DNA from 2 places in the Streptomyces sp. NPDC093261 genome. Region 2 is predicted to be linked to the other one. Evidence: riboswitches for the same ligand, from Rfam matches in the RefSeq annotation. Region 2 holds a riboswitch; the other holds the start of a gene.

Region 1 (9,667 bases), on a different contig from region 2:
CCAGTTTGGCGGCCGCCTCCGCCACCTCACCCGGCCGTACCGGCGGCAGGCCGGCCCGCCGGGCCGCCGTCGCGGGCGCCAGCGGGTCGGGGTAGCGGGCGAGTTCGCGCACCGTCCAGGCGCCCGAGAGCCGGGCCGCCTCGTCGGCGTCCCCGCGCTCGTCCGGTCCCACACCGGTCTGCGCGGGCTTGAGCACGGCCACCGACCGGCCCGCCGCGACCGCCACCGCCGCGACGGCGGCGGTGGCCATCGTCTTGCCGACCTCCGTGCCGGTCCCCGTGACCACCAGTACCGACATGTCAGCCCTCCTGTGCCGCCGCGCACACCGCGCGCGCGATCAGTGCCACATCCGCGTCGCCCGTCACATACGGCGGCATCGTGTAGACGAGGTCGCGGAACGGCCGTAGCCACACACCCTCGCGTACCGCGGCCCGGGTCGCCGCCGCCATGTCCACCTCGTGGTCGAGCTGGACGACGCCGATGGCGCCGAGCACCCGCACCTCGCGCACTCCGGGCAGGTCCCGCGCGGGAGCGAGCCCCTCCTTCAGGCCCGTCTCGATCCGTTTGACCTCGGTCTGCCAGTCCTGACCGAGCAGCAGGCCGAGCGAGGCGCAGGCGACGGCCGCCGCCAGCGGGTTGCCCATGAAGGTGGGGCCGTGCGCGAGCACGGGCACCTCCCCCCGGGAGATCCCCTCGGCCACCCGCGGGGTGCACAGCGTCGCCGCCATGGTCAGATAACCGCCGGTCAGCGCCTTGCCGACGCACATCACATCGGGGGTCACCGCCGCGTGGTCGGCGGCGAACAGCGCGCCGGTGCGGCCGAAGCCGGTGGCGATCTCGTCGAACACGAGCAGGACGTCATGCGCGTCGCAGGCCTCGCGCAGCACCCGCAGATACGCGGGGGAGTGGAACCGCATTCCGCCCGCTCCCTGCACCACCGGCTCGACGATCACCGCGGCCAGTTCGTCCGCGTGGCGCGCGATCGTCTCGCGCAACAGGTCGGCGTACGCCTCCTCGTAGGCGGCCGGCGGCGCCTCGGCGAAGACCTGCCGGGGCAGAACGCCCCGCCACAGCTCGTGCATGCCGCCCTCGGGGTCGCACACGGACATCGGGTGCCAGGTGTCGCCGTGATAGCCGCCGCGCCAGGTCAGCAGCCGCTGCTTGGCAGGACGGCCGAGCGAACGCCAGTACTGAAGGCACATCTTGACCGCGACCTCGACCGAGACCGAGCCCGAGTCGGCGAGGAACACATGTTCCAGACCGTCCGGCGACATGTCGACAAGGAGCTTCGCCAGCCGGACGGCGGGCTCGTGGGTGAGCCCGCCGAACATCACATGGCTCATGCGCCCGAGCTGGTCGCGCGCGGCCTCGTCGAGCACCGGGTGGTGGTAGCCGTGGATCGCCGCCCACCAGGACGACATGCCGTCGACCAGTTCGCCGGAGCCGTCGGCCAGCCGCAGCCGCACCCCGCTCGCCGACTCCACGACGAGCGGCTCCTGACGGCCCGGCATGGGGCCGTACGGATGCCAGACGTGCTGCCGGTCGAGCACCAGCAGCTCGTCCACGGACAACTCAGGCATTGGGCGCCAGATCCGTTCCGGCGCCCCGGCGGCGCACGGCGACCAGGTCCGTACGGGCCTCGCCGACGTGCGGCGCGGAAGCGGAGCCACAGACACCGCTCTCCTCGCGGGACCCGCACCCGGCGCCTTCGTGGGACCCGCACCCACCACCTGCGTGGGACGCGCACCCGGCGTCCCCGTGCGAGCCGCAGCCGCCCGCCACGCGGTGCTCGGGCAGCGTCACCTGGTCCGTGCCCTCCACCTCGAACCCGGCGTCGGCGATCATCTCCAGGTCGGCCCTGCCGGCCTGGCCCTCGCTGGTCAGGTAGTCCCCGAGGAAGATGGAGTTGGCCAGATGCAGGGCCAGCGGCTGCATCGAACGGAGGTGGACCTCGCGCCCGCCCGCGATCCGCACCTCCACGTCCGGGCAGACGAACCGGACCATGGCGAGGATCCGCAGACACCGCTGCGGCGTCAGGTTCCACTCCTTGGCGAGCGGAGTGCCCTCGAACGGGATCAGGAAGTTCACCGGAACGGAGTCGGGGTCGAGCTCCCGCAGCGAGAAGACGACGTCCACCAGGTCCGCGTCGCTCTCGCCCATGCCCGCGATCAGCCCGGAGCAGGCCGACAGACCGGCGGCGTGCGCCTTCTGCACCGTGTCCACCCGGTCGGCGTAGGTGTGGGTGGTGGTGATGTCCCCGTAGGTCGCCTCGGAGGTGTTGAGGTTGTGGTTGTAGGCGTCGGCGCCCGCCGCGCGCAGGCGCTCCGCCTGGCCGTCGGAGAGCAGACCGAGGCAGGCGCACACCTCGACGCCCTCGTTCTGCTCCTTGATGGTCCTGATGGTGTCGGAGACCCGGTCCACGTCCCGGTCGGTGGGCCCGCGGCCGCTCGCCACCAGGCAGACCCGCTTGGCGCCGCCCGCCACTCCGGCCGCCGCGGCCTGTGAGGCCTCGTCGGCCTTGAGCCAGGTGTACTTGAGGATGCCGGCCTTCGAGCCGAGCCGCTGGGAGCAGTAGGAACAGTCCTCAGGGCACAGGCCGGACTTCAGATTGACGAGATAGTTGAGTTTCACCCGTCGGCCGAACCAGTGGCGGCGCACCTTGCCGGCCGCCGCCACCACATCGAGCACGTCGTCGTCGGAAGTGGCGAGGACGGCCAAGGCCTCCTCGCGGGTCGGCACCTCGCGCCGCATCCCCTTGTCCACCAGCGTGTTCAGCAGGTCCATGAGAGCCGATCCTGTCCTACGGGACCGCCCCGGGCCAAGGAGAGACCGCACAACAGACAGCGATCGACGTGTGGGTATTGCCACACCCTGGGCGGCTGGTCGTCCCGCTAGTGTCTGTGCGCTGCCTACAAAAGCCCGGAGGAACCATGGCGTTCGGCTGGATCGACGAACAGGCACGGGCGCGCCGCCGGGCCGGACTCGTCCGAACTCTGCGTCCCCGGTCGGCCGGCTCCCCGCTCCTCGACCTGGCCGGCAACGACTATCTGGGTCTGTCCCGCCATCCGGAGATCACCGAGGGCGCCGCGCAGGCGGCCCGGCTGTGGGGTGGCGGCTCGACCGGTTCCCGGCTCGTCACCGGAACGACGCAACTCCACGGCGAGCTGGAGCGCGAACTCGCCGACTTCTGCGGCTTCGAGGCGGCGCTCGTCTTCTCCTCCGGGTACGCGGCCAATCTCGCGGCGGTCACCGCGCTCGCGCCGCACGGCTCCCTCATCGTCTCGGACGCGGGCAACCACGCCTCGCTCATCGACGGCTGCCGGCTGGCCCGCGGCACCACCGAGGTCGTGGCGCACGCCGACCCCCGGGCGGTCCGCAAGGCGCTCGGCACCCACCGCGGCCCCGCCGTCGTGGTCTCCGACACGGTGTTCTCGGTGGACGGCGACGCGGCCCCGCTGGCCGGCCTGGCGGAAGCGGCACGGGAGTGCGATGCCGGGCTGATCGTCGACGACGCGCACGGGCTCGGCCTGCTCGGCGCCGGCGGCCGTGGCGCTCCGCACGCGGCCGGCCTCGCGGGCGCGCCGGACGTGGTGACGACGGTGACGCTGTCGAAGTCGCTCGGCAGCCAGGGCGGCGCGGTGCTCGGCCCGGCACCGGTGATCGACCATCTCGTCAACACGGCGCGGACGTTCATCTTCGACACCGGGCTCGCCCCGGCGGCGGCGGGCGCGGCGCTCGCGGCGCTGCGACTGCTGCGCCGCGAGCCGGAGCGTGCCGCGCGGGCCCGCGCGGTGGCGACGGCCCTGCACGCCCGTCTCACGGCCGAGGGCCATGAGGCGGTGCGCCCGGACGCCGCCGTGATCTCCGTGCGGGCCCCCTCCGCCGAACTGGCGGTGCGGTGGGCGGCGGACTGCCGGGCGGCGGGAGTCGCCGTCGGCTGCTTCCGTCCGCCGTCGGTGCCCGACGGCATCTCACGGCTGCGGCTGACCGCCCGTGCGGATCTCACCGACGGGCAGATCGAGCACGCTGTGCGCGTGATCGGCGAGACGCGACCGTGAGTCGGCGGGACGGCCGTGTGCGTCGCTCGTCGTACGCAGGGGACGGGTACGGAACCGTGAGCGGAGTACTCCGTCGGATGTGAGGGGGAAATCGACCCGGAATTGGCTTAAAAAAAGCCCGGGTCGAACGGACATGATCAGGTCAGCCCCATCAGGAACTCCTTCCAGGCGTCGGGGGTGAAGAGCAGGGCCGGGCCGCACACGTTCTTGGAGTCGCGCACGGCCACCAGTCCCCGCCAGGGGCCGGTGCCCGGGCGGGCGGTCTCGACGCAGTTGTTCATTCCCGTGCTGCGGCTGCTGCGCCGCCACTGTGCGCCGTGCAGGAAGGTACTGACAGAGATGTGCCGAGGCGGTGCTGACATGGTGCCTCCTTACGCATCACCGGCCAACGCGGCGATGTAATCCAACGAGTCCTCGGGCGAAAGGGCGTGGATCCGAAGGGAGTCGAAGGCCTCACAGTAGGCCTGGAGGTCTTCTTTCCGTTCGAGGTAGAGGCTACTCGTCAAGTGGTCGAGAACGACGACATCCAGATCGGATCTGCTCGGAAAGGAGAAGATAACGAAAGGCCCAGTGATGCCGATGTGCGCCCCGGCGGCGAACGGCAGCACCTGGAGCCGCACATGGGGCAGCCGGGCCGCGTCCAGCAGCCGCCTGAGCTGCCGTGTCATGGTCTGGGGGCCACCGACCTCCCGGCGCAGCACGGCCTCGTCCAGAACGGCGCTCAGCCGCAGCGGCGGATCCGCGCGCAGCACCTCCTGACGGGCCAGCCGCACCTCCACCAGGGCGTCCAGTTTGGCGTCCTCCAGGGTGCCCACGGCGGCCCGGGTGACCGCCCGGGCGTACTCCGGAGTCTGGAGCAGCCCCGGCACCACCGAGGTCTCCAGTGTGCGCATCCCGCTCGCCTGCGACTCCAGGCTGATGAAGTCGCGGTAGGCCGGCGGCAGCACCCCTCGATAGGCGTGCCACCAGTTCTGCCGGCCGTCGCCGTCCTCCGAGCCCGCCAGCACCAGCAGCAGTTCCCGCAGTTCGGGGTCCTCGACGCCGTACGCGTCCAGCAGCAGCCGTACGTCCCCCGGCTTGACCCCGCTGGAGCCCGTCTCGATCCGGCTCACCTTCGACTGGTGCCAGCCGACGCGCGCGGCCGCCTGGCCGCTCGTGAGACCCGAGCGGGCACGCAGGCCGCGCAATTCGGCGCCGAGTTTGCGGCGGCGCACCGCTGGTCCGTACTGCATGGCCGACTCCCTCCGCACGGCGCGCGGTTTTCACGGCGACGGTAGGCGACGGTAAAGGATGACCCCGAGGGCCGCCCGAATACGGTCGGTCGTCGGAGAGTTCACCGCTTCGGGCGACAGATATATGCATATCTCGAGGGATGGCACGCGCGACAGGCCTGGTGATGGCAGTCTGGCGCGCAGCACCAAGTCCGGGACCGTTCTCGAACCAGACCGCTCCGTGTCGGACCCCGGTCCCCAGGGAAAGGGACGACGTCGCCATGGCAGACCATCAGGAAGCATCCGTCACTCTGCCGAGCGATCCCGCCTCGGTCTCCGCCGCCCGAACATATGTCTCGGACATTCTCACGGAATGGGGTCTGCCGAGCGATGCCGAAGTCGCCGACTCCGTGCGCCTGATCGTGTCCGAACTGGCGACCAATGCCGTGCAGCACACGTTCGGGCAGTCACCGACCTTCACGGTCGACATCGCGCTCGCGCGGGAGGAGTTACTGCGCATCGGCGTCACGGACAGCCACCCGCGCTTCCCCAAGCGGCTGCCGGCCGCCGTCCAGCAGGACAACGGCCGTGGCATGGTGATCGTCCGCTGGCTGACCGCCGAGCACGGCGGGACGCTCACCGTGCGGCCCACCCGGGAGGGCGGCAAGACCGTGGCCATCGAACTGCCGTGGACCGTTCCCGTGCGGTCGGTCTCGGGGGCGGGACAGCCGGAGCCCTGAATCGGTGCCTGCGCATGGGCACGCAGGGCTGGGCCGCTCCGCGCCGCGCCCCGGGGGGACGGGGCGCGTCCCGGGTGCGATGCCGGCGTGCGCGGAGTCGCGGCCTCTCGGAGGTTCCGCGCCGCTCGCCCGAAGGCGCCGCGCAGCAGAGCGCGGAAGGCGTCGGCCGCGGGCGCCGGCTCGTCGGTGCGGTGCACGACCGAGATCGTCCGGCGCGGGGTGCCCGGCCGAAGCGGGCGTACCCCCAGCGGGGTCGCCGTGGTCCTGGCCACCATCTCCGGCACCACCGCCACCCAGAGACCGGCACTGGCCAGCGCGCACACCACGGCGTATCCCGGCGTCTCGACCAGGACCGGCGGAGTGGCGCCGACGGCGGCGACGGCGGCGAGGGCGGCGAGGGCGGCCTCCACCTCCCGCCGCGCCGGGTGCCGCGGCGCCGTGCTGATCAGCGGCTGCCCCGCAAGCTCGGCGGGTGGCAGTCGCGACGCCTCCGCGCTCAACGCGTGGCCCGGGCTCGTGACCAGGACCAGCTCCTCCGACAGCACGGGTTCCAGGGACACGGACGACGGCAAAGTCGCCACGGTGCTGGTGGCCGTGATCGGGCTGTTCCCCACGCTTCAGCTGCTCAGCGGTGGCTATGTGCTTGTACCTGGGCGCACGGCCGCTCCGGGGACTGGGCCGGTCCCAGGCCTTCGCCACCGCCACGGAATCCGCCGGGCGGGCCCCTGACCCCGATGAACGCCCCGTGGCGTCGGACGCGCCCGAAGGGCGGCCGCTGCGCCAAAGTGGCTCGGCCGCCGACTGCGCCGGCCGCGCACCGCGCGAGCCCTGGAGGCGGTCACCGGGGGCGCTCTGACGGGTCTCGGTCCGGTGCTTCTCCTCGAGCCTCTCGTCTCCTGACGACCGCGCGCCGCACCAGCAGCGGCAGGACGTGCCACAGGGCCGCGCACACCAGCAGCGTGCCCGCGCCGGCGGCGATGCCCGCCGCGCGGCCGAGCGACACTTCCACCACCAGCAGCACCGAGCCGGTGAAGGCGAGCGCCAGCACCACCAACCCGGCCGCCGCGAGCCGGGAGGAGATCCGCACGATGGCGGGCTTGACGTTCTGCTGGAAGAGCATTCGGTGCAGCGCGGCCGGGGCCGTGAACAGGGCCGCGGCCACCATCGCCAGCAGCAGCGTCGTGACATAGGTGACGCGCTGGGCCGTGTCGAGGGACGGGAAGCGCTGGGTGAACGCGAGGGTCAGCAGGAACGCGAAGAGAATCTGCACGCCGGTCTGCGTGACACGCAGTTCCTGCAGCAGCTCGGCGAAGTTGCGGTCGGCGCGCTCCAGCGGTGTCTCGTGCCGTGCCTCAAGAGGTGGTCGGTCGGCCATGGTGAACGAGTAACCGCTGCGACCCTCTTCACGCCCCGGGGCCGCGTCCTCGCCCGTCCCCGCGGGGACGCACCCGCCACCCACGGGGACACGGCGTACGCGCGGGGTGACGGCGGCCCGTGCCGTCACCCCGCCCGCCGGATCAGCTGACCCGGCCGTACCAGACGCTCCTGGTCCAGATCTTCTCGAGCCGTACGACGGACCCGGTCTTCGGGGAGTGCCAGATCTTTCCCTTCCCGGCGTAGATGCCCACGTGGTAGACGTTCCGGCCGGAGTGGAAGAACACCAGGTCGCCGGCCTTGCGGTGGGAGGCGGAGATGTGGTGCGTCTTGTTGTACTGCCCCGCTGCCGTGCGGGGTAGGGACTTGCCCGCCTTCTTGTAGGCGTAGAGGGTGAGTCCGGAGCAGTCGAAGCGGCGCGGCCCGGCGGCCCCCCACTTGTAGGGAGACCCCTTCTTGGACGCCGCGATCTGGAGCGCCTTTGTCGCCGGCGTCGCGGCCGCCGCGTCGCTTGCGACGCCGGGAACCGCGATGCTGCCGCCGACGGCGGCGAGGGTGAGGGCCGAGGCGGTGCCGGCCCGGGTCAGCAGCGACGGGACACGATTGAGCGCAGTCATGCGCAACCCTTCGTCAGCCGCCTGTGAAGGATGACCTGTCGGATTCGGGCTGGCGAAGTAGCCCGGCCGCTCGCGCGGCTTCACCCCAAGGACCACCCGGATCTCTCCGGGAGGCCCGCCTTGCTGGGTCCTCCACTCCTGCCGATCCACTTCTGTCGACCGGATCATCCGGGCGGCGGCAGGATTCGGCGTCCGCCCGGACCGCCCCGCCGCGGTGGCGGGGGCTTGTCGTCAGCAAGGGATCTTCGCCCAGGGATGTCGGAAAATCACAATGGAATCGAGGGTTTGTGGCATTACTCACCACTCACCCGTTCGGCCGGACACCCTTGTGTGTGAGGGCCGTTGAGGGGATCGACGAGGCCCGGACCTGCGGCGGAGCATGTCATGGCGCCCTGGATGCCCCGCACTTGGCCCACGTTCTCCCCGCTCCCGGACGGAGCACCCTCTACGCCGGGCAGGGGTACGCCATTTGGTCCGTTTGATCCCGGGGCCGGACGCAGGGCCGACGGCGCGGGCCGTGCGCGAACGCCGACCGGACCGTGGTCAACTGCACACCGCGTACCACAGATCACCGGCCGTCAGTCAGGACCCGACCGATCCCCGCGCGCCATGCGTCACTCCGGTCCGGGCGGCACGGCGACCCGGGCCGCGCGCCGCTCGCCGTCGAGGACGCGCAGGGCCCGGGCCAGTGTGGGGCCATGCAGTTCGTGCTCCCCGCGCTGGTGCATGACCGTCAGGGCGTCGCGCAGGGTCGCCGCCTTGCTCGCCAGGGCCTGGGCGGCGCGCAGTCCGCGGTAGGTGTCCCCGGAGTGCGCCGGGTTGATGCGTCCGAGCAGGTCGACTACGTCGAGGTAACGGTCGATCACCTCCGCCTCGGCCCGGGTCAGTGCGGGCAGCGGGGGCAGTTCGGGCGGCAGCATCGGCGGCTCACCTCGCGTCGGACGCGGGGCGCGACGCCTTGCGGCTCGGGATGATGCGGTCGATCAGTCCGTACTCCACCGCGGCCGGAGCGTCGAGCATCGTGTCCCGCTCGATGTCGGCGGCGATCCGCTGCGGACTCTGCCCGGTATGGCGTACGAGCATCTCCTCCAGTCGCCCGCGTACGCGCATCAACTCCTCGGCCTGGATCACCAGATCGCCGGTCTGTCCCTCGATGGGTTCGGGCAGGGACGGCTGCTGGAGCAGCACCCGTGCGCCGGGCAGGGCGAACCGTTTGCCCGGCGTCCCTCCGGCCAGCAGCACGGCCGCGGCGGACGCCGCCTGGCCGAGGCAGATCGTCTCCACGTCGCAGCCGACGTACTGCATCGTGTCGTAGACGGCGGTCATCGCGCTGAACGAGCCGCCGGGAGAGTTGATGTAGAGCGAGATGTCACGGTCGGGGTCCAGGTACTCGAGATGCATGAACTGCGCCATCACGTCGTTCGCCGAGGTGTCGTCGATCGGTGTCCCCAGGAACACGATCCGCTCGTCCAGCAGCTTCGAGTAAGGATCCAGGGTCCGGTGCCCATAGCCGGTCCGCTCGGTGAACTCGGGCAGGACATGACGTGCGGACGGTCGGTTCATGACACAGGCCTCCTCGGAATCGCTCCTGTAAAAAATGTACAGGATGTACGTTGTCCGAGGCATGGAAAATCGCCCAGAGCGAAGCCGGCACGCCGAGAGCGAAA
Region 2 (20,586 bases):
GGGCGTCCCCGGCGCGCCGCCGTCCCCGCCCGTGCGGCCGGACATGGCCCCGCCCGGGCCGGAGGTGTCCCTGACCGTACGGCCGGACGTGTCCCCGCCCGTGTGCCCGGACATGGATCCCGGGTGCCGGCCGGCGGACAGGGACGGGGGCGTGCCGTTGTCGTTCCGGGTCGCCTTTTCCCTGTCCACTCTGTCCGCGTTGGCCGAGACCGTGCCGATGACGACGAGGCCGACGACGGCCCCGAGCGCGAGTCTGCCCTTCATGGCCACGGCTGTTCCCTCCCCTGTTCGGGGCGTTCGCCGCTGCGGCGAAGTCGCCCGTTCACGGCATCAATAAGATCAGAGGCTGTGAACCGAGTCAACACGAATCCGGCGGAGGGTTCTATACACGGGCGTGAAGTGGTGGATCTTGCGCATCTCGGTATGCTCGGCGCCACAGACCAGAGCTGAGAGCAGACCGACGGCCGAAGGCGCCGAGACCGGGGCGCTGGACGTCGACGGTGCCGCACAGGGCAGAGGGGAGCCGGGCGGGTGCAGGACAACGGGACAGAGGTGACCGCCGCCGGAATCGCCCGGCTCGCGGGGGTCGGCCGTGCCGCCGTCAGCAACTGGCGCCGACGGCACACCGACTTCCCCAAGCCGGTGGGGGGCACCGAGACCAGCCCCTCCTTCGCGCTCGCGGAGGTGGAGAACTGGCTGCGCCGGCAGGGCAAGCTCGCCGAGGTGCCCCTGCGGGAGCGTGTGTGGCAGCAGGTCGCCGGCCACCCGGAGGGACCCGTCACGGCGCTCGTCCACGCGGGCTGTGTCCTCGTGCTCGTCCGCGACCGGCCCACGGTCTGGCAGGAGGCGAGCGCCGGCTCCGACGCCCGCCTGGCCGCACTGCTGCCCACCGCCCTCGAACAGGTGCTCACCCCCCGCCTCGGCATCCTCCGCCCGCCCGCCGTGCCCTTCCCGACGCCGGCGGAACTCCTCCCGTCGGCCCCGCTGCTGCGTGGCGCAGCGGATCTCGCCGCGGAGGTGGGCGCCCAGGAGGCGTACGAGTTCCTGCTCGGCCGGCACCTCGACGCCAACCCCCGCCAGTACACGCTCACCCCCGCCGGCCTGGCCGCCCTGATGGCCGACCTCGTCGGGCCCGCCCGCAGCGTCCTCGACCCGGCCTGCGGCACGGGCGCCCTGCTGCGCGCCGTCGCCGCGACGCCCGCCCCGGAATCCGGCGGACAGGAACTCCGCGGCCAGGACAGCGATCCCGGGCTGGCCGCGCTCACCGGACTGCGCCTCACCCTGCACACCAGGGCCGTCGTGCGCACGGCTGCGGGCGACAGCCTCAGGGCCGACGCGTTCGACACCCTCAGGGCGGACGCCGTGCTGTGCCATCCGCCGTTCAACGAACGCAACTGGGGCCACGACGAACTCGCCTACGACCCCCGCTGGGAGTACGGCTTCCCGGCGCGTACGGAGTCCGAACTCGCCTGGGTGCAGCATGCGCTGGCCCGGCTGCGGGACGGCGGCACCGCCGTGCTGCTGATGCCGCCCGCCGCCGCCTCCCGGCGCTCGGGCCGCCGTATCCGCGCCGACCTGCTGCGACGCGGTGCCCTGCGCGCCGTGATCGCCCTGCCGGTGGGCGCGGCGCCCCCGTACAACATCCCGCTGCACCTATGGGTGCTGCGCCGGCCCGAGATGGCTCCCGCGCAGCCCGAGGTGCTGCTCACGGACGCCGGAGCGCTCGGCCCCGAGGGGGGCGGCGGTCCGGACTGGCCGGCCGTGCGGGACGCCGTGCTGGGGGCATGGCGCCCGTTCGCCCGGACCGGCACCGCACCGCAGGTTCCGGGCGTGAGCCGGTCCGTGCCGGTCATCGAACTCCTCGACGACGACGTCGACCTGGCCCCCGCCCGCCATCTCCCGCCGCCTTCGGTCGGCGGCGGAGCCCAGGAGCTCACGGCCCTGCGCGCCCGTCTCGACGAGACCCTCCGGCTCACCGTCGACCTCAATCCGCCCGCGCACGACACCACGGACCAGACCCGCTGGCCGCTGACGACCGTCGGTGAACTCGCCCGGAGCGGCGCCCTGGTGATGCGCACCGGTGGAAACGGGCCTCACACGCGCGTGCTCACCGATCATGACGTCCTCGCCGGCACCGCACCCTCCGGAACCCTGCCCGGGACCGGGGAGGGACCGGTCCTCGTCGCGGAGGGCGACGTGGTCGTGCCCGTGCTCGGCGGCGGTGCCGTCGCACGCGTGATCGACGCGACGACCGCGGGGGCCGCACTCGGGCGCAATCTGACGCTGCTGCGCCCGGACCCGGCGGCGCTCGACCCCTGGTTCCTCGCCGGCTTCCTGCGCGGCACCGCCAACAACCGGCAGGCCAGCAGCTATGCCTCCACCGCGACCCGGCTCGACGTGCGCCGTCTCCAACTGCCCCGGCTCCCACTGGAGCAGCAGCGCCGCTACGGAGAGCGGTTCCGGGCGCTCGCCGGGTTCGAGGACGCCCTGCGCCTGGCCGGCCGCCTCGGCGACCAGCTCGTCCGCGGCCTGTACGACGGGCTGACGGACGGCACGGTCGCGCCCGACTGACGACCGCCGGACGCCCTGGCCGCCGCGCCGGACTGACGACCGTCGGAGGTCCTGGCCGCTGCGCCGGACTGACGACCGCCGGAGGCCCGGGCCGCCGCACCGGACTCAAGGCACGCCGGATGCGCAGGCCGTCGCGCCGGCCCCGTCACGTGGCCCCCGCCCGCTCCTCGGATCCGGTACGACTACGGTTCCGTACAACCCGGACCGTCTGTCGGGGCCGGGCTATACGCTCGGACGTCGACACTCGTACGTCCGTCCTCATCGGGTCCCAGGAGCAGTCATGCACGGCCACGGCGCGGCGCCGCCCACCCGCACTTCGGGCACGGTCATCACCCTGCGGGTGCTGTTCGCCATCGCCGGCTTCCTCAGCTGCGGACTGCTCGCGTGTGTCCCGCTGTTCCGGGTCGCCATGCTGCGCGGCAGATGGGCGGACTGGGTTCTGGCCTGGATCAGCGTGCCCCTGTCCATCGGCTGCCTCGCGGTTGTCGGCTCCGTCCCGGAGAGCGACCCCAGGGGGGACGCGGCGCTCGCCACCGTGCTCATCCTCGGTGCCGTCAGCGGGGCGTACTTCGTGGTGTTCGACATACGTCACCACCACGGTCCGCCGCCCACCGGCACGACGCCCCCGCAGCCCAGCGCCTACGCACCGTCCCAGCCGGGCTACGGCTACCCCGCCGCGGCTCCCTACCCCGCCGTCCCGCCGGCGCCGACCCCCCCGAACCCCTATCTGCCGGGGCCGCCGTCCCCGCAGCCGCAGCGCCCCGCGCCCGCCCGCATCGACCAGGTCCGGGCGGAGCTCGACGAACTGAGCGACTACCTGCGCAGGCACGAGGACGGCAGATGAGCGCGACGGCCGGACGCATCGTCGCACAGCGCTACGAACTGTCCACCCTCATCGGCCAGGGCGGCATGGGCCAGGTCTGGACGGCGTACGACCAGCGCCTGGACCGGCGCGTGGCGGTCAAGCTGCTGCGGCCGGACAAGGTCGCGGGCCAGGAGGCCGACGAGTTGCGCCGCCGGTTCATGCGCGAGTGCCGGGTCACCGCGCAGGTCGACCACCCCGGCCTGGTGACCGTCCATGACGCGGGCAGCGAGGGCGAGGAGCTGTACCTCGTGATGCAGTACGTCGACGGGGCCGACCTCGCCGACCACCTCGCCGAGCACGAGCCGTACCCCTGGCCGTGGGTGGTGGCGGTCGCGGCGCAACTGTGCGCGGTGCTGTCCGCCGTGCACGCGGTGCCGATCGTCCACCGTGACCTGAAGCCGCGCAACGTCATCGTCAAGCAGGACGGCACGGTCACCGTCCTCGACCTCGGTGTGGCGTCGGTGATGGACACGGACACGACCCGTCTCACCCACACCGGCTCCCCGATCGGCTCGCCCGCCTATATGGCCCCCGAGCAGGCGATGGGCGGCGCGGTCGGCCCGTACACCGATCTGTACGCGCTCGGCGTGCTCATGCACGAACTCCTCAGCGGGGACGTCCCGTTCGCGGGCTCGACCGCGCTCGGTGTGCTGCACCGCCATCTGTACGAGCCGCCGCTGCCGGTGCGCCGGCTGCGTCCCGAAGTGCCCGAGGCACTGGAGTCGCTCGTTCTGCGGCTGCTCGCCAAGGACCCTCAGCACCGCCCCGCCTCGGCCCAGGAGACCTACGAGCAGTTGCTTCCGCTCCTGCCCGCTCGCGGCATGCCGTCGGGAGCCCCCCTCGACCCCACGCGCCCTTTTCTGCGTCCCCACGCCCCCTGGCCGGACCGGGCACGCACTCCCGCGCCCCAGCCGCAGGCCGCGCCGGCGGTCACGAAGCCCGATGTCGCGGGCGCCGTCGACGAGGTCAAGCGCCTCCTCGGGGAGGGCCGTATCACCCAGGCGGTGGACATCCTCGGGGCGATCCTCCCGGCGGCGGCCACCCGGCACGGGGAGCACTCACCGGTCGTCCGCAGTCTGCGCAAGCAGTACGCGGCCACCCTCATGGACGACGGCCAGTACCGGCGCGCACTGCCCGAACTGCGCCGCCTCGCCGACGAACGCGCGAGCGAGGCCGGCCAGGCCGACCCCCAGTGCCTGCGCTTCCGTTACGACATCGCGCAGTGCCTGGAGCAACTGGGCGAACCGGCGGCCGCGCTGGCCGAGTACCGGGCGCTGCTGCCGTACTACGAGAACCAGTACGTCGCGGGGGACCCGGAACTCGCCCATGACGTCCGCCGTCGCATCGGCCATCTGCTGCTCGCCCTCGGCGACCGCGCCGCCGCCCACGACACTCTCGTACGGCTGCTGCACGATGTCGAACGTCTGCGCGGCCCTGGGCATCCGCTGGCCGGGGACATCCGGCGGACGCTGCAGTGGCTGGGACAGGTCCGCGGCTGACCCGGCCGGCGCCCCTCAGCGCGTGACCGGCAGCGCCGACACGAACCGCGGTCCGTCCCCGCGGTGCTGGACCGGGAACGTGACCTTCAGGCCCTGCTCCTGACCGGCCACCGACAGGCGGGTCACGTACTGGAGACCCAGGAACGCCTTCTTCGAGCCGCCCGCGGAGACATACGGGCGCGGCAGGTTGAGCATGAGCTTGCCGGGCTTGCCGCCGCGGTTGCCGTCGAAGAAGAGCACGCGCTGGTCGGTCAGGGCTATGTACATCGGGCGGGGCGTGACCGTGGCCATCACGGTGCCCGCGCTGAGCACGCCGACCACGGCCGCGGTGAGCGCCTGCTTGCGCACGGAGACCGACCCGACGCCCGCGAGGGTCGTCATCTCCACCTGCTCGCCCTGCAGGAGCAAGGGGGCGACGGCTTCCTGGAGTTGCCTGGCGCGGCGGGCGTTGAGGGTCATGAGGAACTCCTGTGAGCAAGAGGGGCGTGGGGCCGCGCGGGCTGCCGCACGCGCACCAGGCGCTCGGCAGGGAATCGGTGAGCAGGGCCGGCGAGAGCGGCGCGCGGATCACGGTGGTGATCGAGACGGGCGGACGCTACGGACGGATGGTTAACGTCGAGTGAACAGGCAGAAGGAAAACGGTCAAGCGTCGGTAGTGATTCGCCCTGCTCGGGGCCGCGTTTCCCCAGTTGGTGGCAGGGCCACGGGTCTCGCCTAGGATCCGCCGCATGCCGCACGCTTCCGTCTCCGCCACGCCACCTCCCGACTTCCAGGTCGCCTCCGCCTTCCCCGAGGTCACCTGGCTGCGGCAGGCGGCCGCCGCGTGGGACTGGGCGTCGATACGGCAGTACCTCGACGGGCTGCCGCGGGAGACGAACCGCAGCTTCGCCGTCGGTGTGCTGTCCGAGGTGGCCGGAATCGAGCGGTGGATGCGCGAGATCCTCGCCGCGACACCCGACGACGTGCTCGCCCTCACCGTCCTCGGCGCCCGCGAGGTGCGCATCGGCTGGGAGATCCGGACCGCGGCGCCCGCCAAGCAGGTCAGCCGGGAGCAGTTCGCCGGACTGCACGCCCATCTGCGCCAGGCCGAGCAACTGCTGATCCGGGCCACCGCGCTCGACCCGTCGTTCGACGCGGCCTGGACCGAGCGCCTCACCACGGCCATGGGCCTGCAGCTCGGGCAGAACGAGTCGCGACGCCGCTACGACCGGCTGGCCGCGCACCACCCGCACCACTTCAGCGCGCAGGGCCGGCTGCTCCAGAAGCTCTGCCCCAAGTGGGGCGGGAACTGGGAGGCGGCCCACACCTTCGCCCGGGAGTGCCTGCTGGCCGCACCGGAAGGCGCCGTGAACGGCGGGCTGGTGGCCGAGGTGCACATGGAGCACTGGCTCGCTCTGCGGGGCGGTGAGCGCGAGGAGTATCTGCGCCAGGCCCCGGTGCGGGCAGAACTCGTCGAGGCGGCCGAACGGTCCGCGCTCCATCCCGGTTTCCGCCGCGACTACGGCTGGATCGCCGTCCAGGGCTACTTCGCCGCGGTGTTCTCGCTCATGGGGGACCTGGCACGGGCCGCCGTCTGCTTCCGCGCGCTCGGCAATCTCGCCTCCGAGTACCCGTGGGCCGATCTGGGCGGCGACGCCACCGCGGCCTATGTCAAACACCGCGACGCCGCCCTCGCCCGAGGCTGAGCCGCCATGACGACGAACACGCCGAACAGAGGCCGACGATGAACCCCCAGGCAGCCATCCACCCCACCGAGGTCGACGGCATACCCACCCTCTTCGCGTACGGCACCGGACCCGTGCGCGCCGGACTCGTCTTCCGCGTCGGGGTCGCCGACGAGACGCTCGGCCGGGCCGGGGTCACCCACCTCGTCGAGCACCTCGCCCTGCACCGCCAGGGCCTGGCCGACTACCACTTCAACGGCGCCACCAAGGCCGCCTTCACCCATTTCCACGTGGAGGGCGCCGAGCACGAGGTCGTGGCCTACCTCCAGGGCGTCTGCGCCTCCCTGGCCGACCTGCCCATGGAGCGTCTGGAGACCGAGAAGGAGATCCTGCGCACCGAGGAGTCCCGGCGCGACGTCGGGCAGCTCCCGCTGTGGCGCTACGGGGCCCAGGGGCACGGCCTGGTCAGCTATCCGGAGTGGGGCGTCAGGGGCCTCGGCCCGGAGGACGTACGGGAGTGGGCGCGGACCTGGTTCACCCGGGGCAACGCCGCGCTCTGGGTGGCCGGTGAGCGGCTGCCGGCCGGACTCAGCCTCGGACTGCCCGCCGGTGGGCGGCGCCCCATGCCCGCCGTCACCTCCGCGCTGCCCGCCACCCCCGCCTACTTCTCCGACGGCAAGGGCGGTGTCCTGCTGGACGCCGTCGTCAAGGACACCACCGCCGCACGGCTGTACGCGGGCGTGCTGGAGCGCGAACTCTCCCGCGCGCTGCGCCAGGAGGGCGGCTACTCCTACACGGCCGCCACCGACTACGCCTCGCGCCGCGACGGCTTCGCCCTGGTGACCGCCTTCGCGGACGCCCTGCCCGCCAAACAGGACGCGGTGCTCGGCGGGTTCGTCGACGTCCTCGCCGCGCTCCAGGTGGGCCGGATCGGCCAGGCCGACCTGGAGGCGGTGCGCACCCGGGTCGACGGGGGGCTCACCGCACCCGACGCGGCCGTGCGACGGCTGCCCGGCGCGGCAGAGGACCTGCTGGCCGGGCGGCCGGTGCGCAGCATCGACGAACTCCGGTCGGAGCTGTGGGCGGTGACGCCGGGGCATCTGCACACGGTGGCCCTGGAGGCGGCCGGGACGGCCTTGCTCCAGGTGCCGGCGGGGCACAGCGCGGACTGGGCCGGGTACAAGGAGGCCCCCACCAGCTCGCCGTACGCGGTGACCGGCCGCCGGTTCGCCTCGGTGCGCGGTGACGGGACCGCGCTGGTGGTCGGGGACGACGGGATCAGCCTGACGGCCCGGGCGAAGGACGGGGCGGAGGAGGCGGTGACCGTGCACTACCGGGCCTGCGCCGCGATGCTGAGCTGGCCCGACGGTGGCCGGCGGCTCGTCGGCACCGACGGACTGGTCATCGAGGTGGAGCCGGGGCTGTACGGGGTGGACGCGCACACCATGGCGGCCGTCGACGCCGCCGTACCGCCCCATGCGGTGGTGTGGCTGCCGGCCCGGCAGCAGCGGCCGGCCCCGCAGGCGGCCCGGGCGCCCGAGGCGGGTGCCGGGACGTCCGCCGGGTCCGCTCCCGCCCGGCGCACCGGGCGGCAGACGGCCGCGTTGGTCGTCTTCGGTCTCCTCGGCGGTTTCTTCGCCTTCCTCGCCCTTCTGTTCACGGTGTTCGGCGCCGGCGATCCGGAGACCACCACCGGCGAGTGGGCGGCCATCGCGGGCTTCCTGTGGGGCGTCGCCGCCCTGCCGGCCTGGCCCGCCGTGCGGATTCTGCGGCGCACCCGGCGGGTGTGAGGCGGCACGCGACCGGGGCCGGACAGCGCACAGGTCACGCACAGCTCTCTGAATCGTCAAAGGTTCATCAAGTTGGCCAGTGTGAACCGAGTTCACGGTCGGGTGGTGCCCTGAATCGGGTGTAGGTTTCAGCCATCCTCGGATGTCTGTGCGGACACCGTCACGGACGCTGCCGCGCCGACGCGCGCCACTGCCGGGGACCCAAGGGACTCTTTCCGGCGGACGCCGCGTGCGTGCCGCCTGTCGTGAAATGGGGTGGGGATGGCCGGCCACCGGCAGTCCAAGAAGTTCCGATACATCTCGTGGGCGGCGGCGGGGGCCGCCGTCGTCGCGGGCGCCGGGATCGCGGCGCAGACCTCCATGGCCGCGACGACCTGGCCCGCGCAGAAGACGTTCACCGGACACGCCTTCGACACCTGCACCGCGCCGTCGCTGTCCGCGATGAAGGGCTGGCACGACGGTTTCTACGGTGCCGCCGCCGTGTACGTCGGCGGCAAGAACCGCGGCTGCAACCAGCCGAACCTGACGGCGTCCTGGGTGAAGTCGGTCAGCTCCGTCGGCTGGAAGCTCATCCCGCTCTACGTCGGCGCCCAGCCGCCCTGCCAGACCAGCTCCAACCCCGAGAAACTCACCGCCTCCACCGCCGCCTCCCTCGGGACGAGCGACGCCTCGGACGCGGTGGCCAAGGCGTCGGCGCTCGGCATCAAGGCCGGCAGCCCGATCTACCTCGACATGGAGCCGTACGACACCACCAACACGTCGTGCAACGACGCCGTGCTGGCGTATGTGCGCGCCTTCGACAAGCAACTGCACGCCAAGACGTACCGTGCGGGCTTCTACGGCTTCACCAGCTCCAGCGCCAAGGCCATCGCCACCGCGAAGGACAAGACCGATCTGCCGGGCAACCTCTGGTACGCCCTGTGGGACAAGAAGTACACCACCACCACGGACTGGCCCTGGGGCTCCACCCAGTACACCAACCACAGCCGTGGCCACCAGTACATGGTCAACAGCAAGGAGACCCGCGGCGGTTACACGCTCACCGTGGACCGCGACGCCTGGGACGCACCGGTCGCCATCACCGGCTGAACCGCGGCCGGAGCGGGGCCCGGGCAGCCGGGCTCCCGGCAGAACGAGGGGTGCGCACCTGACGACGGTGCCCGAAGTCCCGGTGAATCGTTGGTCATACGGGTTGGCCGGAGCTGGGCCACTGCCTACCATCGATCACCGCAAGACCTTGTGCACCGTCGCACAATCTCCTCGGGAGGCCACCTTGCACCGCCGTCGCACCGCGATCGCCGTCAGCGCCGCCCTCGTCGCGGCCCCCGTCCTCACCGCATGCGGTGAAACCGAGCACCCGGGTGCCGCGGCCGTCGTCGGAGGCGACCGGATCACGGTCGCCCAGCTGGAGGGGCGGGTGAAGGAGGTGCGCACCGCGCAGCGCGCCGCCACCCCGGACGACACCCAGTACCAGCAGACGATCGCCCGGACCAGCAGCCTCGCCCGCGACACGCTGCACAGCCTGGTTCTCGACCGGGTCCTGGACCGCGCGGCCAGGGACGCGGGCGTGTCCGTCAGCCGCCGGGACGTCGATCAGATGCGCACGAGCCTGGAGCAGCAGGCGGGCGGCGCGCGGTCGCTGGAGTCGATCTGGCTGGACCAGTACGGGGTGGCGCCCCGGCGCCTCGACGACAACCTCCGCACCGAGGTCGAGGCCCGGAAGCTGGCCGCCGCGATCGGCGCCGACATGAACACGACGGACGGCAAGGCCACGTTCTGGAAGGCGATGGCCCAGGCGTCCAAGGAACTGAACATCGACGTCAATCCGCGCTACGGCACCTGGGATGTGCAGAAGAGCAGCCGGGTCGACGCGAAGACGCCCTGGGTCAAGGAGGCCACGGCGGCCGGGGCGCGGCAGACGGCGTAGCGGGGATGCCCGGCACCGGAGCCCGGCAGGGCCGCCCGCCCCTCTGTGGAAAACTTCCGGGGCCGTCGGCGGCGTGGGTTACGTTCGAAGGGTGAACGCAACCAGCTTCGAAGGCGCCCCCGACCAGGGCCGGGACGCGGAGGCATCCGCCGCCCCGGGCCGGGTCGTCCTGCTCACCACCAGCCACCGGGTCGCCCCCGGACTGCTGTCCTGGCCCGCGTGGCGGGCGCTGCGCGACGCCGACCGGGTCCTGTGCGCGGACGGCGCGCACCCGCAGCTGCCGTATCTGCGCGAGGCGGGCATAGCCGTCGAGCAGGGCGTTCCGAGCGCCCAGGAGCTGGTCGACGCCTGCGCCGGCGGCCGCACGGTGGTCGTCGTCGCGACCGGCGAGGGCGAGCCGCAGCTCACCGACGGCCTCGCCCGGCTGGCGGGCTCGGGGCGGGTGCGGATGCCGGAGCTCGAGCTGCTCCCCGCCTCCTACGACCTCCCGGGCTCCCGCCTGCTCGACCTCGTGCAGGTCATGGACCGCATCCGGGCCGAGTGCCCCTGGTCCTCGCGGCAGACCCACAAGGGCCTCGCCAAGTACGGCATCGAGGAGGCCTACGAGCTGGTCGAGGCGATCGAGGCGGGCGACCGGGAGGAGCTGCGCGAGGAGCTGGGCGACGTCCTGCTCCAGGTCGTCTTCCACGCCCGGATAGCCGAGGAGGACCCGGACGCCCCCTTCTCCATCGACGACGTGGCGGGCGGCATCGTCGCCAAGCTGATCCACCGCCATCCGCATGTCTTCGGCGACGAGACCGCGACGACGCCGGAGGAGGTCAAGGAGCACTGGCTGCGCACCAAGGCCATCGAGAAGCGGCGCACCTCGGTGACGGAGGGCGTCCCGCTGGGGCAGCCCGGCCTGGCCCTGGCGGCGAAGCTGTCCTCCCGGGTGCGCTCGGCGGGCCTTGTCGTGCCGCTCCCGCAGGGCGAGGGCATCGGCTACGAACTGCTGGCGCTCGCCGTGCACGCGGAGGCGGAAGGGGTGGACCCGGAGGCGGCCCTGCGCGCCGCCGCCCGCGCCTACCGCGACGCCGTACGGGCCGCCGAGGGGCTCGGGCCGGAGACCGCCGAGACGGAGCCGGAGGCCGGGGAGCCGGGCCCGGGGGCGGGGGGTCTCGGCTCGGAGGCGTAGGAGCCGCCGGAGACCTGGGGTCGAGGACCGGCCTGGCAGGGCGGGGCGGCCGTGGATACCGTCGGGGGGTGACCGACCAGCACCAGCCCGCCCGCCCCGCTTGCACCCTCGGGCCCGAACTCTTCACCTGGGAGTTCGCCGCCGACCCCTACCCCGCCTACGCCTGGCTCCGCGAGCACGCGCCCGTGCACCGGACGCGGCTGCCGAGCGGTGTGGAGGCCTGGCTGGTCACCCGTCACGCCGACGCCAAGCAGGCCCTCGCCGACCAGCGGCTCAGCAAGAACCCGGCGCACCACGACGAGCCCGCGCACGCCAAGGGGAAGACCGGCATCCCCGGCGAGCGCAAGGCCGAGCTGATGACGCACCTGCTCAACATCGACCCGCCGGACCACACCCGGCTGCGCCGGCTGGTCTCCAAGGCCTTCACACCCCGCCGCGTCGCCGAGTTCGCGCCCCGGGTGCAGGAGCTGGCCGATCAGCTCATCGACCGGTTCGCGGACCGCGGGTCCGCCGATCTCATCCACGAGTTCGCCTTCCCGCTGCCCATCTACGCGATCTGCGACATGCTCGGCGTCCCCCGTGAGGACCAGGACGACTTCCGGGACTGGGCGGGCATGATGATCCGGCACGGGGGAGGCCCCCGGGGCGGGGTCGCGCGGTCCGTGAAGAAGATGCGCGGCTACCTCGCCGACCTCATCCACCGCAAGCGCGCGGCCCTGCCCGAGATGCCCGGGGCGGGAGAGGACCTCATCTCGGGGCTCATCCGCGCCTCCGACCACGGTGAGCACCTCACCGAGAACGAGGCCGCCGCGATGGCCTTCATCCTGCTCTTCGCCGGGTTCGAGACCACCGTCAACCTCATCGGCAACGGGACGTACGCCCTCCTCACCCACCCCGGGCAGCGCTCCCGCCTCCAGACCTCGCTCGCCCGGGGCGAGAGGGATCTCCTGGAGACCGGCGTCGAGGAACTCCTGCGCTACGACGGCCCGGTCGAGCTGGCCACCTGGCGGTTCGCGACCCGGCCGCTCACCATCGGCGGGCAGGACATCGCCGCCGGCGATCCCGTCCTCGTGGTGCTCGCCGCCGCGGACCGGGATCCGGAGCGGTTCGCCGATCCCGATGTCCTCGACCTCTCCCGCCGTGACAATCAGCACCTCGGCTACGGACACGGCATCCACTACTGCCTCGGTGCCCCCCTCGCCCGCCTGGAGGGCCAGACCGCGCTCGCCACGCTCCTCACCCGTCTCCCGGACCTACGACTCGCGGTGGATTCAGCCGATTTGCGCTGGCGCGGTGGGCTCATTATGCGCGGATTGCGCACACTTCCCGTGGAGTTCACCCCGGTTCGGCGGGAAGATCACCGCGGTACCGGCGGTGCCGTTGTCTGAGGTGGCGAACACGCCGACGGTCACAGAAAGGTGACATTTTCTCAACTCCGTGATCTTCACGTGATCTGCGCTGCATTAACTTGTGACAAGTGATCGAGTGCGGATACCTTCACGCAGCAACGCGGCGGTACGCCACAGCCGCCGCGTTGGTCACTGCTGTCGTGTGAAAGGCAACCGCATGCTCTCCGGGAACGGTCGGCACCGACGCCCCCGCCAGGCTCCGGCTCTCCTCGTCGCCGCAGGGGTCACGGGCTCAGCGATCGCGATCCCACTCCTGGCCGCCACCGGTGCGAGCGCCGCCAGCGGTACGACCTGGGATCGGGTCGCGGAGTGCGAGAGCGGCGGTTCCTGGAGCGCCGACCACGGCAACGGCCACTACGGCGGGCTCCAGTTGACGCAGGAGGACTGGGACAAGTACGGCGGGCTCGACTACGCCCCGAGCCCCGACCAGGCGAGCCGCTCCCAGCAGATCGCCGTCGCCGAGAAGATCCTCGACCACCGGGGCGCCTCCGCCTGGGGGGAGTGCGGCGTGGTCTCCGGGCTGGGCGAGGACTCGGCCGCCGCGGACGTGGACACGGGCGTGGGCGGCCACTCCTCCGGTGGCGGCGCCGTCTTCTTCTCGGACTCCGGGGTCGGCTTCGGGCCGTCCGAATCATCCGACACACCCCAGTCCTCCCAGTCGTCCCAGTCGCCCGGTTCTGCGAGCTCCTCCGGGGCGTCGGACCCTGCCACGTCGTCGTCCTCGTCGTCGCCCTCCTCCTCCGCGTCGCCATCGTCGTCCTCGTCCTCCTCGTCGCCGTCGTCCTCCTCGTCGCCGTCCTCGCCTTCGCTCCCCTCGTCGTCCTCGCCGTCCTCCTCCTCGCCATCCACGCCGACAGGCAACGCGACCGGGGACGGCGACGATTCCGACGGACCCCAGAGCCTCCTCGGTGCGCTCTCGGCCACGACGAAGAGCGACGAGTTGGACAAGGTCGGGCAGAGTGGGGCGTCTTCCGACGCGAGTGCCGGCCGCCACCGCGGTGACAGCGCCGACGAGGCTGGCGCGTACGGCCCCGGCGGCGAGTCGGCCGGCCGGCACGCCTCGCGCGGCTCCGCCACGGGGCGCGAGACTGTCGACGACTCCTACACCGTGCGTCCCGGAGACAGCCTGGCGGGTATCGCCGACTCCCTTGATGTCCATGGCGGATGGGTCGCGCTGTACGACGCGAACAAGAAGACGGTCGGCGCCGATCCCAACCTCATCAGGCCCGGTCAGAGCCTTGCGGTCACCGCCGGGTCGTCCGGGGACGAGTCCTGAACTGCCGCCTGAACGCGGACACTTCACGCCCCGCTTCGCGCTGAATGTCCGGTTTGGCGAGAGTGAGATATGAGTCTCATAAGCCCTGATCGTCTTTGAAATTCGGCGTGACGACTGCTTACGGTCGTGACCGCTCGCCACAGCGGGCCCCGACGGTCGCAACGCCGAATCCTGCCAGCGGTCGTACGGGAACAGTCGACGCGTCAAGCGCCGTAGGCAGGAGCGGGGGACCCAAGGTAAGTGCCGGGCCCGGGAGTTGACCGGGGACGGCTAGGGGTGGAGCCGCGCGCCGGGGAGGCGCGCGGCCGGGCAACTCAACCGGCCCGAACCCGACAGCTCACCTCGCAGGCGTCGGTGAGGGGATCGAACCATGCTGTGTTCCGGTAAGGGCAAGCACCGCCGTCCGTCCAAGGCCGTTCGCGCCATCACGCTCGCCGGTGTCGCCGGCGCCGCCGTCGCCGCTCCGCTGATGGCGGCCGGCAACGCCTCCGCCGCCACCGCCACCCAGTGGGACGCCGTCGCCCAGTGCGAGTCCGGCGGCAACTGGTCCATCAACACGGGCAACGGCTTCTACGGCGGCCTTCAGTTCACCAACTCGACCTGGGCCGGGTACGGCGGCACCGCCTACGCCCCGCGCGCCGACCTGGCCTCCAAGGCCCAGCAGATCGCCGTCGCCGAGAAGGTCCTCGCGGGTCAGGGCAAGGGTGCCTGGCCGGTCTGCGGCACCGGTCTGACCAGCGCCCCCTACAACGGCGCCGGGGCCTCCGCGGGCAGCTCCACCGGTTCCGGCGACTCGGTGAAGAGCGCCACCACCCGCTCGACCGAGCAGCAGACGGCCAACCGTTCCGCGCAGCGCCCGGCCCCCCGGAAGACCGTCACCACCCCGACCGGCAAGAAGGTCGAGAAGGGCGACGGCGAGTACAAGGTGGTCAAGGGCGACACCCTCAGCACGATCGCCGAGAGGCACCATGTCCAGGGCGGCTGGAAGAAGCTGTTCCAGCTCAACAAGGACATCGTCGAGGACGCCAACCTCATCTACCCGGGCCAGCAGTTGCACCTGAAGTGACGGCCGTCCGGCGGCCGTCCCGCGGCGTCCGCCCGGTCGTGACCCCCGCCGTGGGGGTCATCTGAGGGCCGCCCCCGTCCCCACGGGATCCCCGCTCCGGTACGTGTTCCCCCGCGCGTACCGGAGCGGGGCTCTTTGCTTCCGCGTCCCCTTTGCCTCCGCGTCCCTCCTTCGTCACCCCCTCTTTGTTCCGTGATGGAACAATGGGTACCGTCACCCTGTCCACGGGACGGTCGGTCGGCCGGCCGCCGCCCCTGGGCGGTTAGGCTCTAGGCGCAAGGCACACCAGCCCCGCACCAACAGCGTCACATCCACGAAGGAGATGCTCGTGCCGTCCATCGACGTCGTCGTAGCCCGGGAAATCCTGGACTCCCGAGGCAACCCCACGGTCGAGGTCGAGGTCGGCCTCGACGACGGCAGCACGGGTCGTGCCGCCGTTCCGTCCGGCGCCTCCACCGGTGCCTTCGAGGCCATCGAGCTCCGTGACGGCGACCCCAACCGCTACCAGGGCAAGGGTGTCGAGAAGGCCGTCCTCGCGGTCATCGAGCAGATCGGCCCGGAGCTGGTCGGCTACGACGCCACCGAGCAGCGCCTGATCGACCAGGCGATGTTCGACCTGGACGCCACCGACAACAAGGGCTCCCTCGGCGCCAACGCCATCCTCGGCGTCTCCCTCGCCGTGGCCCACGCCGCCTCCGAGGCCAGCGACCTTCCGCTCTTCCGCTACCTGGGCGGCCCCAACGCGCACCTGCTGCCGGTGCCCATGATGAACATCCTGAACGGCGGCTCGCACGCCGACTCCAACGTGGACATCCAGGAGTTCATGATCGCCCCGATCGGCGCGGAGTCCTTCTCCGAGGCCCTGCGCTGGGGCACCGAGGTCTACCACACCCTCAAGAAGGTGCTGAAGGGCAAGGGCCTGTCCACCGGCCTCGGCGACGAGGGCGGCTTCGCCCCGAACCTCGGCTCCAACCGTGAGGCCCTCGACCTCATCCTCGAGGCCGTCAAGCAGGCCGGGTATGTCCCCGGCGAGCAGATCGCCCTCGCGCTCGACGTCGCCGCCTCCGAGTTCTACAAGGACGGCAAGTACCTCTTCGAGGGCAAGGAGCGCTCCGCCGCCGAGATGACGGAGTACTACGAGGAGCTGGTGGCGGCCTACCCGCTCGTCTCCATCGAGGACCCGCTGTTCGAGGACGACTGGGCCGGCTGGAAGGTCATCACCGACAAGCTCGGCGACAAGGTCCAGCTCGTCGGCGACGACCTGTTCGTCACCAACCCCGAGCGCCTCGCCCGTGGCATCGAGGAGGGCGCGGCCAACGCCCTGCTGGTCAAGGTGAACCAGATCGGCTCGCTGACCGAGACCCTGGACGCCGTCGAGCTGGCCCAGCGCAACGGCTTCAAGTGCATGATGTCCCACCGCTCCGGCGAGACCGAGGACGTCACCATCGCCGACCTGGCCGTCGCCACCAACTGCGGCCAGATCAAGACCGGTGCCCCGGCCCGCTCCGAGCGCGTCGCCAAGTACAACCAGCTGCTGCGCATCGAGGAGATCCTCGACGACGCCGCGGTGTACGCCGGCCGCAGCGCGTTCCCGCGCTTCAAGGGCTGAGCACGCACGGCAACGCCTTAGCCAGTCGTCCGTACGTCCCCGTACGCGGTCCCGTACCGTGTGCGGGGACGTACGCACGTGTGAAGGGGAGGCGGAGGACATGGCCGTGAAGGACCGTGACCGGTTCTCCACCGCGACCAGGCTGCGGCTGCTCGGCGAGCAGACGGCGGCCCGGGTCTACCGCTCCCAGACCAGACGGCAGGCCCGCCGTTCGCGGCTCACCGGCCGGGCCGCCCTGCTCGCCCTTGTGCTGTGCTCGCTGATCGTGGCGCTCGCCTACCCGATACGGCAGTACGTCTCCCAGCGTGCCGAGATCGCCGACCTGGAGCGGCAGCGGCAGGAGGCCCGCAACCGGGTCGAGCAACTGCGCGACCTCAAGGCGCGCTGGCAGGACGACGCGTACGCCGAGCAGCAGATCCGGCAGCGGCTGCACTACGTGATGCCGGGCGAGACCGGGTTCATCGTGGTCGACCCGGATCCGGCCAGGCAGTCCCGTGCCCACCGGACGGCCTTCGCGCGCCCCTGGTACGCGGGCGTCTGGGACGGGGTGGACAAGGCCGACGCGTCCGACGAGTGAGCCCGCCAGAGCCCGACAGAGACACACGAGAGACACAAGAGAGACTTCGTACCGCATGGAAACGCCCCCGCCGCCCACCCCGCGCACCGAGCCCACCGACGCGGATGCCGAGGCCATCCAGCAGCAGCTGGGCCGCGCACCGCGCGGGCTGCGCGCGATCGCGCACCGCTGCCCGTGCGGGCAGCCCGACGTCGTGGAGACGGCGCCGCGGCTTCCCGACGGCACCCCCTTCCCGACGACGTACTACCTGACGTGCCCGCGTGCCGCCTCCGCGATCGGCACGCTGGAGGCCAACGGCGTCATGAAGGAGATGACGGAGCGCCTGGCGACCGACCCGGAGCTGGCCGCCGCCTATCGCGCCGCGCACGAGGACTACATCGCCCGCCGCGACGCCATCGAGGTCCTGGAGGGCTTCCCGAGCGCGGGCGGCATGCCGGACCGGGTCAAGTGCCTGCATGTGCTGGTGGCCCACTCGCTGGCCGCCGGGCCGGGCGTCAACCCGCTCGGCGACGAGGCGATCGCGATGCTGCCGGAGTGGTGGCGCAAAGGGTCGTGTGTGACGGCCGCGGGGCCGCCGTCCTGCGACGAGTGGGAGGTGGAGACGACGGACACCGGCTGGTTCGCCGTCCAGCCCGTCCACACCCCCGTCTCCGGGAAGAACCGGCCCGCGCAGGAGCAGCCCCGGCGGGAACAGCCCGTGCGGGAACAGCCCGTGCAGGACCGGTCCGGGGAGAAGGAGCAGGGCCAGTGAGACGCGTCGCCGCCGTCGACTGCGGTACGAACTCCATCCGGCTCCTGGTGGCGGACGCCGACCCGGCCACCGGTGCACTCGTGGAGCTGGACCGTCGCATGACCATCGTCCGGCTCGGGCAGGGCGTGGACCGGACCGGGCGCCTGGCCCCGGAGGCACTCGAGCGCACGTTCGCCGCCTGCCGTGAGTACGCGGAGATCATCAAGGGTTACGGCGCCGAACGGCTGCGCTTTGTCGCCACGTCCGCCTCCCGGGACGCCGAGAACCGGGACGAGTTCGTCCGCGGGGTCCTGGACATCCTCGGCGTCGAGCCCGAGGTCATCTCCGGCGACCAGGAGGCGGAGTTCTCCTTCATGGGCGCGACCAGGGAGCTGGCGGGCCGGGAGGACCTGGCCAGGCCCTATCTGGTGGTGGACATCGGCGGCGGCTCCACGGAGTTCGTCGTCGGCGCCGACCGGGTGGAGGGCGCCCTGTCCGTCGACATCGGCTGCGTCCGTATGACGGAGCGTCACCTCGTACACCACGGTGTCGTCTCGGACCCGCCCACCGAGGAGCAGATCGCCGCCATACGGTCCGACATCGAGGCCGCGCTGGACCTGGTGGAGCGGACCGTGCCGCTGCGCGAGGCGCACACGCTGGTCGGCCTCGCGGGCTCGGTCACCACCGTCTCGGCGATCGCCCAGGACCTCCCCGAGTACGACTCGGCGAGGATCCACCACTCCCGCATCTCCCTGGACCGCGTCCGCGAGATCACCGAGTGGCTCCTCCGGTGCACGCACGCCGAGCGGGCGGCGATCCCCTCCATGCACCCGGGACGCGTGGACGTCATCGGCGCGGGCGCCCTCGTCCTGCTCGCGATCATGGAACGGATCGGCGCCACCGAGGTCGTGGTCAGCGAGCACGACATCCTCGACGGCATCGCGTGGTCGATCGCCTAGGGGGCCCATGGGGGCAGCCCGAGGGCGGCGCATGGCGTTGTCGCCCGGATTCTGACGGGCCGTCGGGAGAGGCGCGGCGGGATTTTTCCTACTCATCGGTAGCCTCTCCTGAGCAGGTTCGATAGCGTATGAGCGCGCCCGAGGGGGCCTGCGGGGTCCCCCGGGGGTGCGCCGCCGAGAAAGTTCGTGAAGTTCTTCACAAGGAAATCGCCCCCGCTGGGCGACGCCATGGGTCCATTGGGCCATTCGGGGGGCCGAACGGCCCTTGCAGGGCTCTCCGGCGAGCGTTACGGGCGTCTGTCACGTTTGTCCGGTCGAGGCTCGGTGAGAGGGTGGTGAAGGCCCGGAGGGGCAGCTCACACGGCCTTGACAACGATCCGCCCTGCCTGGCGGTTCCCGACGATGTCATGATCTCCGTCACGCGAGTCGCGGAGTGTAGCAGATGGCCTACCCAAGCTTGTGAAGGGGCGCACGAGCGACCCCCCAGGGGCGGGTGGATACTCGATGGCATGAGCACCACGGAGCGTCCCAGGATCCTCGTAGTAGGCGGTGGGTACGTAGGCCTGTACGCAGCTCGACGCATCCTGAAGAAGATGCGCTACGGCGAGGCGACCGTCACGGTCGTCGACCCGCGCTCGTACATGACCTACCAGCCCTTCCTCCCCGAAGCCGCCGCCGGCAGCATCTCCCCCCGGCATGTCGTCGTCCCGCTGCGACGCGTCCTGCCCAAGGCGGAGGTCCTCACCGGTCGGGTCACCACCATCGACCAGGACCGCAAGGTCGCCACCATCGCCCCGCTGGTCGGCGAGGCGTACGAGCTGCCCTTCGACTACCTGGTCATCGCGCTCGGCGCCGTCTCCCGCACCTTCCCGATCCCCGGCCTCGCCGAGCAGGGCATCGGCATGAAGGGCATCGAGGAGGCCATCGGCCTGCGCAACCACGTCCTCGAGCAGCTCGACAAGGCCGACTCCACGACCGACGAGCAAATCCGCCGCAAGGCGCTCACCTTCGTCTTCATCGGCGGTGGCTTCGCCGGCGCGGAGACCATCGGCGAGGTCGAGGACATGGCCCGGGACGCGGCCAAGTACTACAAGAACGTGTCCCGTGAGGACATGCGCTTCATCCTCGTCGACGCCGCCGACAAGATCCTCCCCGAGGTCGGTCCCAAGCTCGGCCAGTACGGCAAGGAGCACCTCGAGGGCCGCGGTGTCGAGGTCTACCTCTCCACCTCCATGGAGTCCTGCGTCGACGGCCACGTGGTGCTCAAGAACGGCCTCGAGGTCGACTCCAACACCATCGTGTGGACGGCCGGCGTCAAGCCGAACCCGGCGCTCGCCCGCTTCGGCCTCCCGCTCGGTCCGCGCGGTCACGTGGACACCGCCGCCACTCTCCAGGTCCAGGGCACCGACTACATCTGGGCCGCGGGTGACAACGCCCAGGTGCCCGACCTCGTCGGCCGCAAGGCGGGCA

What was found. A riboswitch is a leader RNA that binds a small molecule or an ion and turns the genes downstream of it on or off. The one in region 2 is predicted to bind cyclic di-AMP.
Region 1: linked by a shared signal. The riboswitch ahead of ACIP94_RS26580 (C40 family peptidase) and the one ahead of ACIP94_RS17380 (transglycosylase family protein) in region 2 are both predicted to bind cyclic di-AMP.

What each region holds. Positions count from the first base shown of each region.
Region 1 covers NZ_JBIVNO010000014.1:108,361-118,027, forward strand. The annotation lists gene bioD (dethiobiotin synthase) at 1-298, opposite strand, end outside; gene ACIP94_RS26540 (adenosylmethionine--8-amino-7-oxononanoate transaminase) at 300-1,580, opposite strand; gene bioB (biotin synthase BioB) at 1,573-2,784, opposite strand; gene ACIP94_RS26550 (8-amino-7-oxononanoate synthase) at 2,931-4,058, shown strand; gene ACIP94_RS26555 (DUF397 domain-containing protein) at 4,196-4,420, opposite strand; gene ACIP94_RS26560 (helix-turn-helix domain-containing protein) at 4,430-5,290, opposite strand; gene ACIP94_RS26565 (ATP-binding protein) at 5,551-6,009, shown strand; partial or broken gene ACIP94_RS26570 (LysR family transcriptional regulator substrate-binding protein) at 6,129-6,578, opposite strand; gene ACIP94_RS26575 (DUF6328 family protein) at 6,848-7,384, opposite strand; gene ACIP94_RS26580 (C40 family peptidase) at 7,527-8,000, opposite strand; cyclic di-AMP (ydaO/yuaA leader) riboswitch at 8,004-8,201, opposite strand; gene ACIP94_RS26585 (hypothetical protein) at 8,615-8,920, opposite strand; gene ACIP94_RS26590 (ATP-dependent Clp protease proteolytic subunit) at 8,928-9,563, opposite strand.
Region 2 covers NZ_JBIVNO010000007.1:85,004-105,589, reverse strand. The annotation lists gene ACIP94_RS17445 (hypothetical protein) at 1-264, opposite strand, end outside; gene ACIP94_RS17440 (N-6 DNA methylase) at 532-2,571, shown strand; gene ACIP94_RS17435 (hypothetical protein) at 2,852-3,415, shown strand; gene ACIP94_RS17430 (protein kinase) at 3,412-4,935, shown strand; gene ACIP94_RS17425 (hypothetical protein) at 4,951-5,394, opposite strand; gene ACIP94_RS17420 (hypothetical protein) at 5,406-5,558, shown strand; gene ACIP94_RS17415 (hypothetical protein) at 5,664-6,620, shown strand; gene ACIP94_RS17410 (insulinase family protein) at 6,659-8,389, shown strand; gene ACIP94_RS17405 (glycoside hydrolase domain-containing protein) at 8,651-9,478, shown strand; gene ACIP94_RS17400 (SurA N-terminal domain-containing protein) at 9,663-10,316, shown strand; gene ACIP94_RS17395 (nucleoside triphosphate pyrophosphohydrolase) at 10,408-11,490, shown strand; gene ACIP94_RS17390 (cytochrome P450) at 11,559-12,878, shown strand; gene ACIP94_RS17385 (transglycosylase family protein) at 13,057-14,175, shown strand; cyclic di-AMP (ydaO/yuaA leader) riboswitch at 14,374-14,541, shown strand; gene ACIP94_RS17380 (transglycosylase family protein) at 14,546-15,241, shown strand; gene eno (phosphopyruvate hydratase) at 15,564-16,850, shown strand; gene ACIP94_RS17370 (septum formation initiator family protein) at 16,951-17,427, shown strand; gene ACIP94_RS17365 (DUF501 domain-containing protein) at 17,483-18,178, shown strand; gene ACIP94_RS17360 (exopolyphosphatase) at 18,175-19,116, shown strand; gene ACIP94_RS17355 (NAD(P)/FAD-dependent oxidoreductase) at 19,626-20,586, shown strand, end outside.